DNA from 3 places in the Xanthobacter pollutisoli genome. Region 1 is predicted to be linked to each of the others. Evidence: predicted binding sites of a transcription regulator. Region 1 holds the regulator's gene; each other region holds the start of a gene.
What was found. Region 1 encodes PhoB, which activates phosphate uptake and scavenging genes when phosphate is short. Its sites were predicted from a motif close to TGTCATNNANCTGTCAT; they were not measured.

Region 1 (3,271 bases):
CGACGCCGGGCGCGACATGCCCGCCGCCCGTGCCCTGCCCGACCTCGGCGCCTACGGCGCCAGCGCGCGCTTCGTGCTCGGCCCCTTCGCCTGCGCCAAGGAGCTGGACCAGATCTCCACCGTCGACGTCTCGCGTGCCGACGAGCGCGAGGGCGAGGACATCTGCCGGCAGGGCGTGGGCACCCTCGTCTCGCAGCTGGCGCGGCCGCTGACCGTGCGGCTGGAGACCCCGGCCCGGGCGGTGGAGCTCGGCCCGCGTCTCGTCTCGGTGCAGACAAGCCGGGGCACGGTGCTCGGGCGCACCGTCATCATCGCCGTGCCGCCGAGCCTCATGGCGTCGGGCAAGCTGCGCATCCAGCCCGGCCTGCCGCAACGCCAGCGCACGGCGGTGGAGAAGATCACCCTCGGCGCCTTCGACCACATCGGCTTCCGCCTGCCGCGCAATCCCGCCGGGCTCGGCGTGGACGAGCTGATCTATTTCCGCGCCGAGGGGCCGCGCGCCTATGCCCTGCGGGCCCGTATCGGCGGCAGCGACCTCTACAGCCTGGAGGTGGGCGGGGACGTGGCCACCGGCCTCGCCGACAGCCCGCCCGATGCCGCCGCAGCCTTCGTCAAGGCGGCGCTCACGCGCGAGTTCGGCGCCGACACGGCGGCCCGACTTGGCAAGGTGTTCGCCACCCGCTGGAGCAAGGAGCCGTGGGCGCTGGGTGCCTTCTCCTGCGCCCTCCCCGGCTTCGGTAACATGCGCCGCGCCTTCACCGAGACGGTTGCCGGCCGCCTCGTGTTCGCCGGCGAGCACGCCCATGAGACCCTGTGGGGCACGGTGGGCGGCGCCTGGCTCTCGGGCGAGCGGGCGGCCAAGCAGGTTCTGGGACTGATCGGGGTGCGCTCCGGTTGAGGGGGCGGGCGTCTGCGCCCCGACGGAGCACCTGGCGACCCGCGCCACCCTCGCAAGCCGCACGCGCGGGCCGTAGCAGCCCGACGGCCCGCCCTCAATGGGCGCGGGCGAACATCTCGTTGAAGGAATAGCCTGCGCCACGCACGGTGCGGATGGGGTCGGACTGGCGGCCGCGGTTGATGGCCTTGCGCAAGCGGCCCACGTGCACGTCCACGGTGCGCTCGTCGATATAGACGTCCTGGCCCCACACCCCGTCCAGCAGCTGCTCGCGGGAGAAGACGCGGCCGGGAGACTGCATCAGGAATTCCAGCAGGCGGAACTCGGTGGGGCCGAGATGCACCTCGCGGCCGGCGCGGTGCACCCGGTGGGTCTCCCGGTCGAGCTCGATGTCGCCGGCGCGCAAAAGCGTCGCCACGTGCTCGGGCTTGGCCCGGCGCAGCAAGGCGCGCACCCGGGCGAGCAGCTCCGGCACCGAGAAGGGCTTCACCACATAGTCGTCCGCCCCGGTGGCGAGGCCGCGCACCCGCTCGGTCTCCTCGCCGCGCGCGGTGAGCATGATGACGGGCAGGCGCTCGGTTTCGGGCCGGGTGCGCAGGCGCCGGCACAATTCGATGCCGGAGAGGCCGGGCAGCATCCAGTCGAGGATCACGAGATCCGGCACGCTCTCGCGCAGCCGCGTCTCGGCCTCGTCGCCGCGGCCGACGCTCTCCACGCCGTAGCCTTCCGACTCCAGATTGTAACGGAGCAGGAGGGTCAGAGGCTCCTCATCCTCGACGATCAGAATACGCGCCGGCACTGTCATTCATCCGTTCGTTAGACCGGGGCGGCCGGCTGCTGGGCAACCCGCGCCACGCGTCCTCTTGGCAAAATGAGAGGGCGGGCGATCGGACCGAACCCGATCCGGCCGCTCGCGCTCCGTCATGCGCCCGTCCGGGCCTCAGCCCTGGACGGTGCGGCCCGGGAAGGGCAGCGTGGTCTCGCTCGAGGCGTCGGCCTTCGGGCGGGTCTCGGGCAGGTTCTGGCCCGTGACCATGTAGAAGACGATCTCGGCGATGTTGGTCGCGTGGTCGCCGATGCGCTCGATGTTCTTGGCGCAGAACAACAGGTGCGTGCACACCGAGATGTTGCGCGGATCCTCCATCATATAGGTCAGGAGCTCGCGGAACAGGGAGGTGTACATGGTGTCGATGGCGCCGTCGCGGCCCCACACTTCGACCGCCTTGGCTTCGTTGCGGGCGGCGTAGGCGTCGAGCACCTCCTTCAGCTGCTCCAGCACCAGGTCGGAGATGTGCTCCACCCCGCGCACCAGCTTCTGCGGATGATACTCGCCCTCGATGGCGATCACGCGCTTGCCCACGTTCTTGGCGAGGTCGCCGATGCGCTCCAGGTCGTTGGCGACCCGGATGGCGGCGACGATCTCGCGCAGGTCGTTGGCCACCGGCTGGCGCTTGGCGATCACCAGGATGGCGCGGTCCTCGATCTCCCGCTGGGCCTGGTCGACGGTGGCGTCGAGCAGCACGACCTTCTGGGCGATGGCGCCGTCGCGGCGGATCAGCGAGGTGACGGCGTCGGCCACGAGGCGCTCGGCCTGGCCGCCCATCTCCACCACCTTGCGGCCGATTTCCTTCAGCTCGACGTCGAAAGAGGCAACGGTATGCTCCGGCATGGGATCGGTCCTTCCTTGGAGCCCGCCAGCCGGCCCGGGCCAACAGGCCGGCCGGCGGAGGCGTTCGCTCCCTTGGGGTTGAGGGAAGATGCGCCGGCCGGGCGAGCCCGCCGGCGCCTTTCCCGCGTCAGCCGAAGCGGCCGGTGATGTAGTCGCGCGTCTTGATTTCCTTCGGGTTGGTGAAGATCACGTCCGAAGGCGCCACCTCGATCAGCTCGCCCAGGTAGAAGAAGGCGGTGATGTCGGCGCAGCGCGCGGCCTGCTGCATGTTATGGGTCACGATGACGATGGTGAATTCCTGCTTCAGCTCGTCGATCAGGTCCTCGATCTTCGAGGTGGAGATGGGATCGAGGGCCGAGGTAGGCTCGTCCAGCAGGATCACCTCCGGCCGCACCGCGATGGTGCGGGCGATGCACAGGCGCTGCTGCTGGCCGCCGGACATGCCGAGCGCCGAGGTGTGCAGGCGGTCCTTGGTCTCGTCCCAGATGGCGGCCTTGCGCAGGCACCATTCCACCCGCTCGTCCATCTGCGCCTTGTTCAGCCGCTCGTGCAGCTTCACGCCGAACGCGATGTTGTCATAGATCGTCATGGGGAAGGGCGTCGGCTTCTGGAACACCATGCCGATGCGGGTGCGCACGATGGTGGGGTCGAGCTCCTTGCCCACGATGTTCACGCCGTCGAACAGCACCGCGCCCTCGGCCCGCTGG
Region 2 (3,271 bases), on a different contig from region 1:
TCTATTGCGCCGACGTGCGGGCGCCGCTGCTGGTGAAGATCGAGCGGGAAGGCGTCACCTACGCCACCGTCTACGACGTGCGGGGCCGGCCCTTCCCGAGCGTTTTCGCCGCCGGCCAGTAGCGGCCGTCGCCTTCTTATTCCCCAACGCAAAAAGGCCGGGCTGTCGCCCGGCCTTTCCGCATCCATCCGCGCGCCGCCGCCCCCCGGAGGCGGCGCGGGACGAAGCTCACTGCGCCTTCAGCAGCTCCGGCACGTCCAGCAGGACGAACTCGTTGTCGTCGTTCTTCTGCGGGATGCGGCCTGCGGAGTACGGCAGGTTGTTGTCGTTGCCCACCACGATCTGCGTGGGGCTCACCATCACGACGTTCTCGATGGTGAAGAAGGGCATGTCCAGCACGCCTTCGGTGCCGCCCTGCTTCGCCTTGCCGTTGGGATCCTTGATGGCGAGGAGATCGATGTAGCCCACCTTGCGCACCGGCTGGCCGGCGGTCTCGGGCGAGAACGCCACCTTGTACACCCGCTTGAACTGCGCCGGCTTGTCGAAGCACGTGGGAGCCGCCTTGCCGTCCGTGCAGGCCTTGAAGCGCGTGCCTTCCAGATTGTCGCGCTCGATGATGAGGGCGTGGGTGTCGTCGATCATGTTGAAATCGCCGATGGCGTTGCCCGCCACCGCCAGGGGATACTTCCAGGAGCGGCCGGTCCACTCGCGCTTGGCAATGTCGAACTCGACAATGCGCAGCACTTCCGCCTCGCCAACCTTCTCCTTGCCGCCGGTGGCCGCATCGAACAGCGGGCCTTCCAGCAGCGCATAGAGCTTGGTCTTGTCGGGCGAGATCGCCATGCCCTCGAAGCCCTTGGACCGCGCGGCGCTGAACGCCACTTTGCCGTCGGGCGCGGAGGGGGTGGTGAGCGCCGGGTGGTCAGGCGAGCGCACCACCTTGCCGTCCACCTTGGTCTCGAACACCTGCTTCACCTTGCCGTTCAGATCGGTCTCGATGAGGAAGGGGCCGAACTCTTCGCCGAACCACAGGCTGTCGCCGGCGACCTGGATGGACTCAAGATCGAAGTCGGAACCGGTGAGGTAGCGGGTCGGGCTCGCCTCCATGACGATGGGGAAGCGGACCTTCTTGTCCGGGTCGTGCAGGAAGAGCGTCGACACGCGCTCGATCTGGCCGGCCTTGAAGTCCATCTTCAGGTGGTGGGCCATGAGCATGGTGTCCGGCGAGTTGGCCTTGGAGCCGAAGCCGTTGTCGGTGAGCACGAGGAAGCGGCCCTCGCCCTCGTCCACGATGCCCGAGAAGCCCTGGACAGGCTGGCCCTCGAACGGCAGCGACAGGCCGGTCTCGCGGGGCGCGCTCTTCTCGGACAGGACGCTCACGCCCTTCACGCTGCCGACGCCGTCGATGCGCGTGCGGTCGGCGGTCGTGAACTTGCCGGAGACCTTGAGGGCCTCGGGCGCATCCTGCGGCGCCGGAACGAAGCTGGCGGCAGGCAGGACCACATGGCCGGCGAGCACGGCCGGAAAGGCGGCGCCTTCCGACGCGGCGGCCGAGGTGGCCGGGTTCGCCTTGTCCTGGGCCGAGGCGGAAACGATGAGGGCGGGAAGCGCAATGGCAGCTCCGGCGAGGAGCGCGATCGTCAAGGATTTCAGCGTGCGCATGGAATGCCTCCTGAAGGTCCGATGCGCGCCCCACGTGCCCCGCAAGCCGTAACGCTCCGGCGACAGCTCAACGACGTTTGCGTGACCGTAGGGCAGTCGCGCCCCATCGGCGCGGCTCAGATCCAGCGCAGGCGCCGGAATGCCCACAGAAGCACGAAGCCCAGAATCAGCAGGAACAGGCTGAGGGCCCAGAAGGCGGCGGGATCATCGTTGCCGGGGATGCCGCCCACATTCATGCCGAACATGCCTGAAATGAGCGTCATAGGCGCGAAGACCACCGTCACCACGGCAAGCACGAGCATGGACTTGTTCATCTGCTCGGCCCGCGCGTCCACCATCTGGTCGCGGATGACCGCGGCGCGCTCGCGCACGCTGTCCAGCTCTTCCGAGAGGCGCGCCACCCGGTCGGCGGCGTCGCGCAGGCGGTTCCTGTCCTTCGGGCCCATCCAGGGGTCGTCTTCCAGCGCAAAGTGGTTCAGCGCTTCCCGCTGGGGGGCGATGTGGCGGCGCAGCTTGATGGCGACGCGGCGCAGCACCGCGAGCTTGGGCAGAAGCTCCGAGGTCTCGATGACGAGCACCGCGTCCTCCAGCTCGTCCGCCTCGTCGATCAGCGTGTTCACCACCGCATCCATGCGCTCCACGAGCCGCATGGAGAGGTCAGCGACGAACTCGCCCTGGGTGCGCGGGCAACGGCCACGGGCAAGCGCGTCGTCGAGATCGGAGATGGCCGACAATGCGTCGTGCTGCACCGAGATCACCCGGCGCGTGTCCACCCAGAGATGCACGTTGATAAGGTCTTCGGGCAAGGCGTTGCGCTGGAGGTTCACGCCTCGCAGGGAGAGCAACGCGCCCTCTGCGAACATCACGCAGCGCGGGCGGCTCTGGTCCTCGCCCATGCTGTCGACGGCGGTGGGATCAAGGCCGCTCGCCCGCCGCAGCCAGGTCTGCGGCGCCCGCGGCAGATGGCGGAAATGCAGCCAGACAAAGCCGGTGTCGGGCTCGGCCGTGGCGAACGCGGCGTCCTGCGTCAGGCGGGTGGCGCCACCCTTGCCGTCGAACAGCCAGGCCGAGACCAGACCTTCCGTGTCGATGCTTGCAGAAAGGCTTGCCATGGCGCGTTCCGTCGCAGCTGTCACGTGCCTTCCTCGCACGATTGCGCGACGCAAAAAAGTGGGCGCGCAGCGTCACCCCCGCCGTCAGGCGAGGACGTCGAGGATGCGCACCCAGCTGCGGGTCCCCTTGTGGAACGAGGTGAGATCATACTTCTCGTTGGGGGAATGGACCCGGTCGTCGTCCAAAGCAAAGCCGATGAGCAGGGTATCCACACCGAGCCGGTCCTTGAATTGGCCGACCACGGGGATCGACCCGCCCGAGCCGATGGTGACCGGCGCCACGCCCCATTCGCGTTCCAGCGCCGCGGCGGCCCGGGTGAGGTTCGGGCTCTCCGGCGGCACGAGGAAGGCGCGGGCGCCTTCGCCCCAGTGGAACACCGCACGGCAATCGGCCGGCACCCGCTCGGCCACGAAGGCCTCGAAGCCGGCGCGCAGCTTGGCCGGGTCCTGATCCGCCACGAGGCGGAAGGAGATCTTGGCGGTGGCGCGGGCGGGAA
Region 3 (3,271 bases), on a different contig from region 1:
CCCTGAGACCATCCCCGTGCTGCCGGCGGCCGATGGGCCCGCCGCGACCCGTCCCCATGGCGCCCCGCCCGCGCGGCGGCCCCACGATCTGAGGCCCGGCACCATCCTCGTCCTGTTCGTCGCCTGCCTGGCGCTGGTCTCGGTGCCGATCCTGAGCCACCCGATCCCGCCCCTGTCGGACTACGTGAACCACCTCGCCCGCATGCACGTCATCGCGGCGCTCCCGCACGATGCCGATATCGCGCGCTTCTACACGCTCCAATGGGCCATCATCCCCAACCTGATGATGGATCTGCTGGTGCCGCTGATCGACCGGATGACCGACATCTATGTCGCCGGCGAGATCTATACGCTTATGTGCTTCACCCTCATCACGGCGGGCACGCTGACGCTCAACCGGACCTTGTTCGGCACCTGGTCCGCCCTGCCGCTCATCGCCTTCCCCCTGCTCTACAACGCGGTCTTCCTGATCGGGGTGATGAACTATTATTTCGGCATCGGCCTCGCCCTGTGCGCCCTGTCAGCCTGGGTCGCGCTGCGCGACCGGCCCTGGCCGTGGCGGCATCTCGTGTCTGCCGGTTTCGTGGTGGCGCTGTTCTTCTGCCACCTGTTCGCCGCCGGCGTGTACGGCGTCGGCCTCCTCGCCTATGAGATCGACCGGCTGCGGCAGACGCGCGGCCCCCTGCGCCCGCGCCTCGTCGCCTTCGTCTGCGCCGGCCTGCCCTTCCTGCCCATCGTGCCGCTGCTGCTCGCGAGCCCCACCTGGGGCCTCAGCGGCGAGAACTACTGGGAGCCGCAGGGCAAGATCGACGGCATCGAAATGGTCTTCAACGTCTATTTCGACCACGTGGCGGTCGCGCTCGCAGCCATCATCGTCGGTGCCGGCGTGTGGGCGGCGCGGCATCGTCTGCTCCAGGTGCACAGCGTCCTGCTGCCCCTGCTGCTGGTGGCCGGTGTCGTCTATCTCGCCATGCCGCGCGTGGTGTTCGCCACCTACATGGCCGACCAGCGCCTGCCGGTCGCCATTGCCTTCATGGTGCTCGCGGCCATGCGGGTGGACCTGCGCCACCGCTTCGCGCGGCGCGGCTTCGCCGTGGTGCTGGTGCTGCTCCTCGCGGTGCGGGTGGGCGAGGTCCAGGTGGTTTGGAACCGCCTGTCGCAATGGACGGTGAACTTCGTCCAGTCGGTGTCGCTCATCCGTCCGGGATCGCGCGTGCTCGTCGCCTATGCCGATTCCCAGGCCGGCGCCGATCCGCAGGACCTCGGCCTCATGCACGCCGCCTGTCTCGCCATGATCGAGCGGTCCGCCCTCGTCACCACCGCCTTCACGGTGGAGGGCAAGCAGATCCTGCGGGCGCGCGCGCCCTACCGCGGCCAGGTGGACACCCAGGACGGCACCCCGCCGCAGATCGAGCAATTGCTCATCACCGAGGAGGAACCCTCGGCCGATGGGCCGCATTATTGGGACCTCTGGCCGACCAAATTCGATTATGTCTATCTGCTCTACACCGACCGCGGCGCGGCAAACCCGGACAGCGACCGGCTGAAGCTGGTGTTCGAGGGCGAGCGCTTCCAGCTCTATGCGGTGATCCCGCCGGCGGCGCCGCCATCCTAAGACGTCGAGCTGGGCCCCATGGCATCTTCGTCATGGCATCTTCGTCATGGCGCCGTCACGGTTCGATGCAACGGGAGGCGGCCCTTGCGCCGGCCTGCCAAACGGCGGACCGGAGCGCGCCGCGTTCAGGCCTTGACCGGAGACCCGATGGAAACCGTCCTCACCAATGCCCGCCTCATCCTCGACGAGGCCGTCATCGACGGCACGCTGACCCTTCGGGACGGGCGCATCCATCGGGTGGAGGAGGGGCGCGCACAGGGGCCGGCAGCGGTGGATTGCGAGGGCGATTTCATCGCCCCCGGCATCATCGACCTGCACACCGACGCCCTGGAGGGCCATTTCGTCCCGCGCCCCAAGGTGTTCTGGCCGGACGCACGGGCCGCCGCCTTGGCGCACGACGGTCAGACGGTGGCGAGCGGCATCACCACCGTGTTCGACGCCATCTGCGCTGGGGGCTTCGACCAGGCCAAGGCGGAGCGGCGCGCCCTGTTCGAGGTGATGCTGGACGCGGTGGCGCATGGCGCACCCCTGTTCCGCGCCGACCACCGCGTGCACCTGCGCTGCGAGATGACCGATCCCGATCTCATCGGGCTCGTCGAGCCGGCGCTGGCGCACCCGGCCCTCGGCTTCGCCTCGCTCATGGACCACACGCCCGGCGCCCGGCAGTGGCGCAACGTGGACGTGCTGCGCAACTTCCTTTTGGGCATCGGCAAGGACGCCGCAGAGGCAGACCGCGAGATCGGCGAGCGCACGGCGCGCGGCCGGGCCAATGTGGAGCGCAATTTCGCACCGCTGGTGGAGATGCTGGCCGCCACCGGCATGGTGCGCGCGAGCCACGACGACACCACGGCCGACCATGTGGAAACGGCCCGCGCCGCCGGCTGCACGGTGAGCGAATTCCCCACCACCCGCGAGGCTGCGACGCTGGCGCGCGAGGCGGGGCTCGGCACCATCGGCGGCGCGCCCAACGTGGTGCGCGGCGGCTCTCACTCCGGCGGCGTCGCCATGGGGGAACTGGCGCAGGACGGGCTGGTGGATGCCCTCGCCTCCGATTACGTGCCGGCGAGCCTGCTTCAGGCCGCCACCCGCCTGCACATGACGGACGGCGTCGCCCTGCCCGACGCCATGGCCCTCGTGACACGCAATCCCGCCCGGATGGCGGGGCTCGACGACCGCGGCCGGCTGGCGCCGGAGCTGCGCGCCGACCTGCTGCGCTTCCGCATCGTCGAGGGCACGCCCGTGGTGCGGCAGGTTCTGGTGGAGGGCGAGCGGGTGTTCTGAACCGAAGGTCAGAACACCGGCGGAATGATGCCCACCGGGAAGCCCGCGAGCTTCAGCGTGCCGGAATCGAATGAGAGGGCGAAGGTGGTGCCCTTGCGGCCCTCCACCTGGCCCGCCTTGCCCACCATGGCCAGCGCGGTGACGATGGGCGCGATCTCGCGCGGGATGACGCCGGCCCGGTCGAGGCCCTGCACGAGCTCGTTGAGGCCGGCGAAGCCGAGGTCCAGCTTGCCGTTGAGGCGCCCCTGGGTGTCCAGCGAGACGGCGCCGCCCGCCGTCACGGCGAGCCGCGGCGAGGTGACGACGAAGCGGTCCAGCTTGGCGACGCCGCCGGCCGCCGCCCAGGCACGCATGCGCTGGGCCAGGGGCATAGGC

Region 2: a site for PhoB is predicted at 1,722-1,738, ahead of ABLE93_RS10145 (esterase-like activity of phytase family protein). Genes of this name have one in related genera too.
Region 3: a site for PhoB is predicted at 1,658-1,674, ahead of ABLE93_RS12550 (alpha-D-ribose 1-methylphosphonate 5-triphosphate diphosphatase). Genes of this name have one in related genera too.

The regions. Positions count from the first base shown of each region.
Region 1 is NZ_JBDZDP010000007.1:38,025-41,295, forward strand. It holds gene ABLE93_RS15070 (flavin monoamine oxidase family protein) at 1-898, shown strand, start outside; gene phoB (phosphate regulon transcriptional regulator PhoB) at 993-1,694, opposite strand; gene phoU (phosphate signaling complex protein PhoU) at 1,836-2,564, opposite strand; gene pstB (phosphate ABC transporter ATP-binding protein PstB) at 2,692-3,271, opposite strand, start outside.
Region 2 is NZ_JBDZDP010000003.1:295,478-298,748, forward strand. It holds gene ABLE93_RS10140 (ArnT family glycosyltransferase) at 1-122, shown strand, start outside; gene ABLE93_RS10145 (esterase-like activity of phytase family protein) at 229-1,662, opposite strand; gene ABLE93_RS10150 (zinc transporter ZntB) at 1,779-2,774, opposite strand; gene ABLE93_RS10155 (M20/M25/M40 family metallo-hydrolase) at 2,859-3,271, opposite strand, start outside.
Region 3 is NZ_JBDZDP010000005.1:48,152-51,422, forward strand. It holds gene ABLE93_RS12545 (hypothetical protein) at 1-1,615, shown strand, start outside; gene ABLE93_RS12550 (alpha-D-ribose 1-methylphosphonate 5-triphosphate diphosphatase) at 1,763-2,896, shown strand; gene ABLE93_RS12555 (DUF2125 domain-containing protein) at 2,905-3,271, opposite strand, start outside.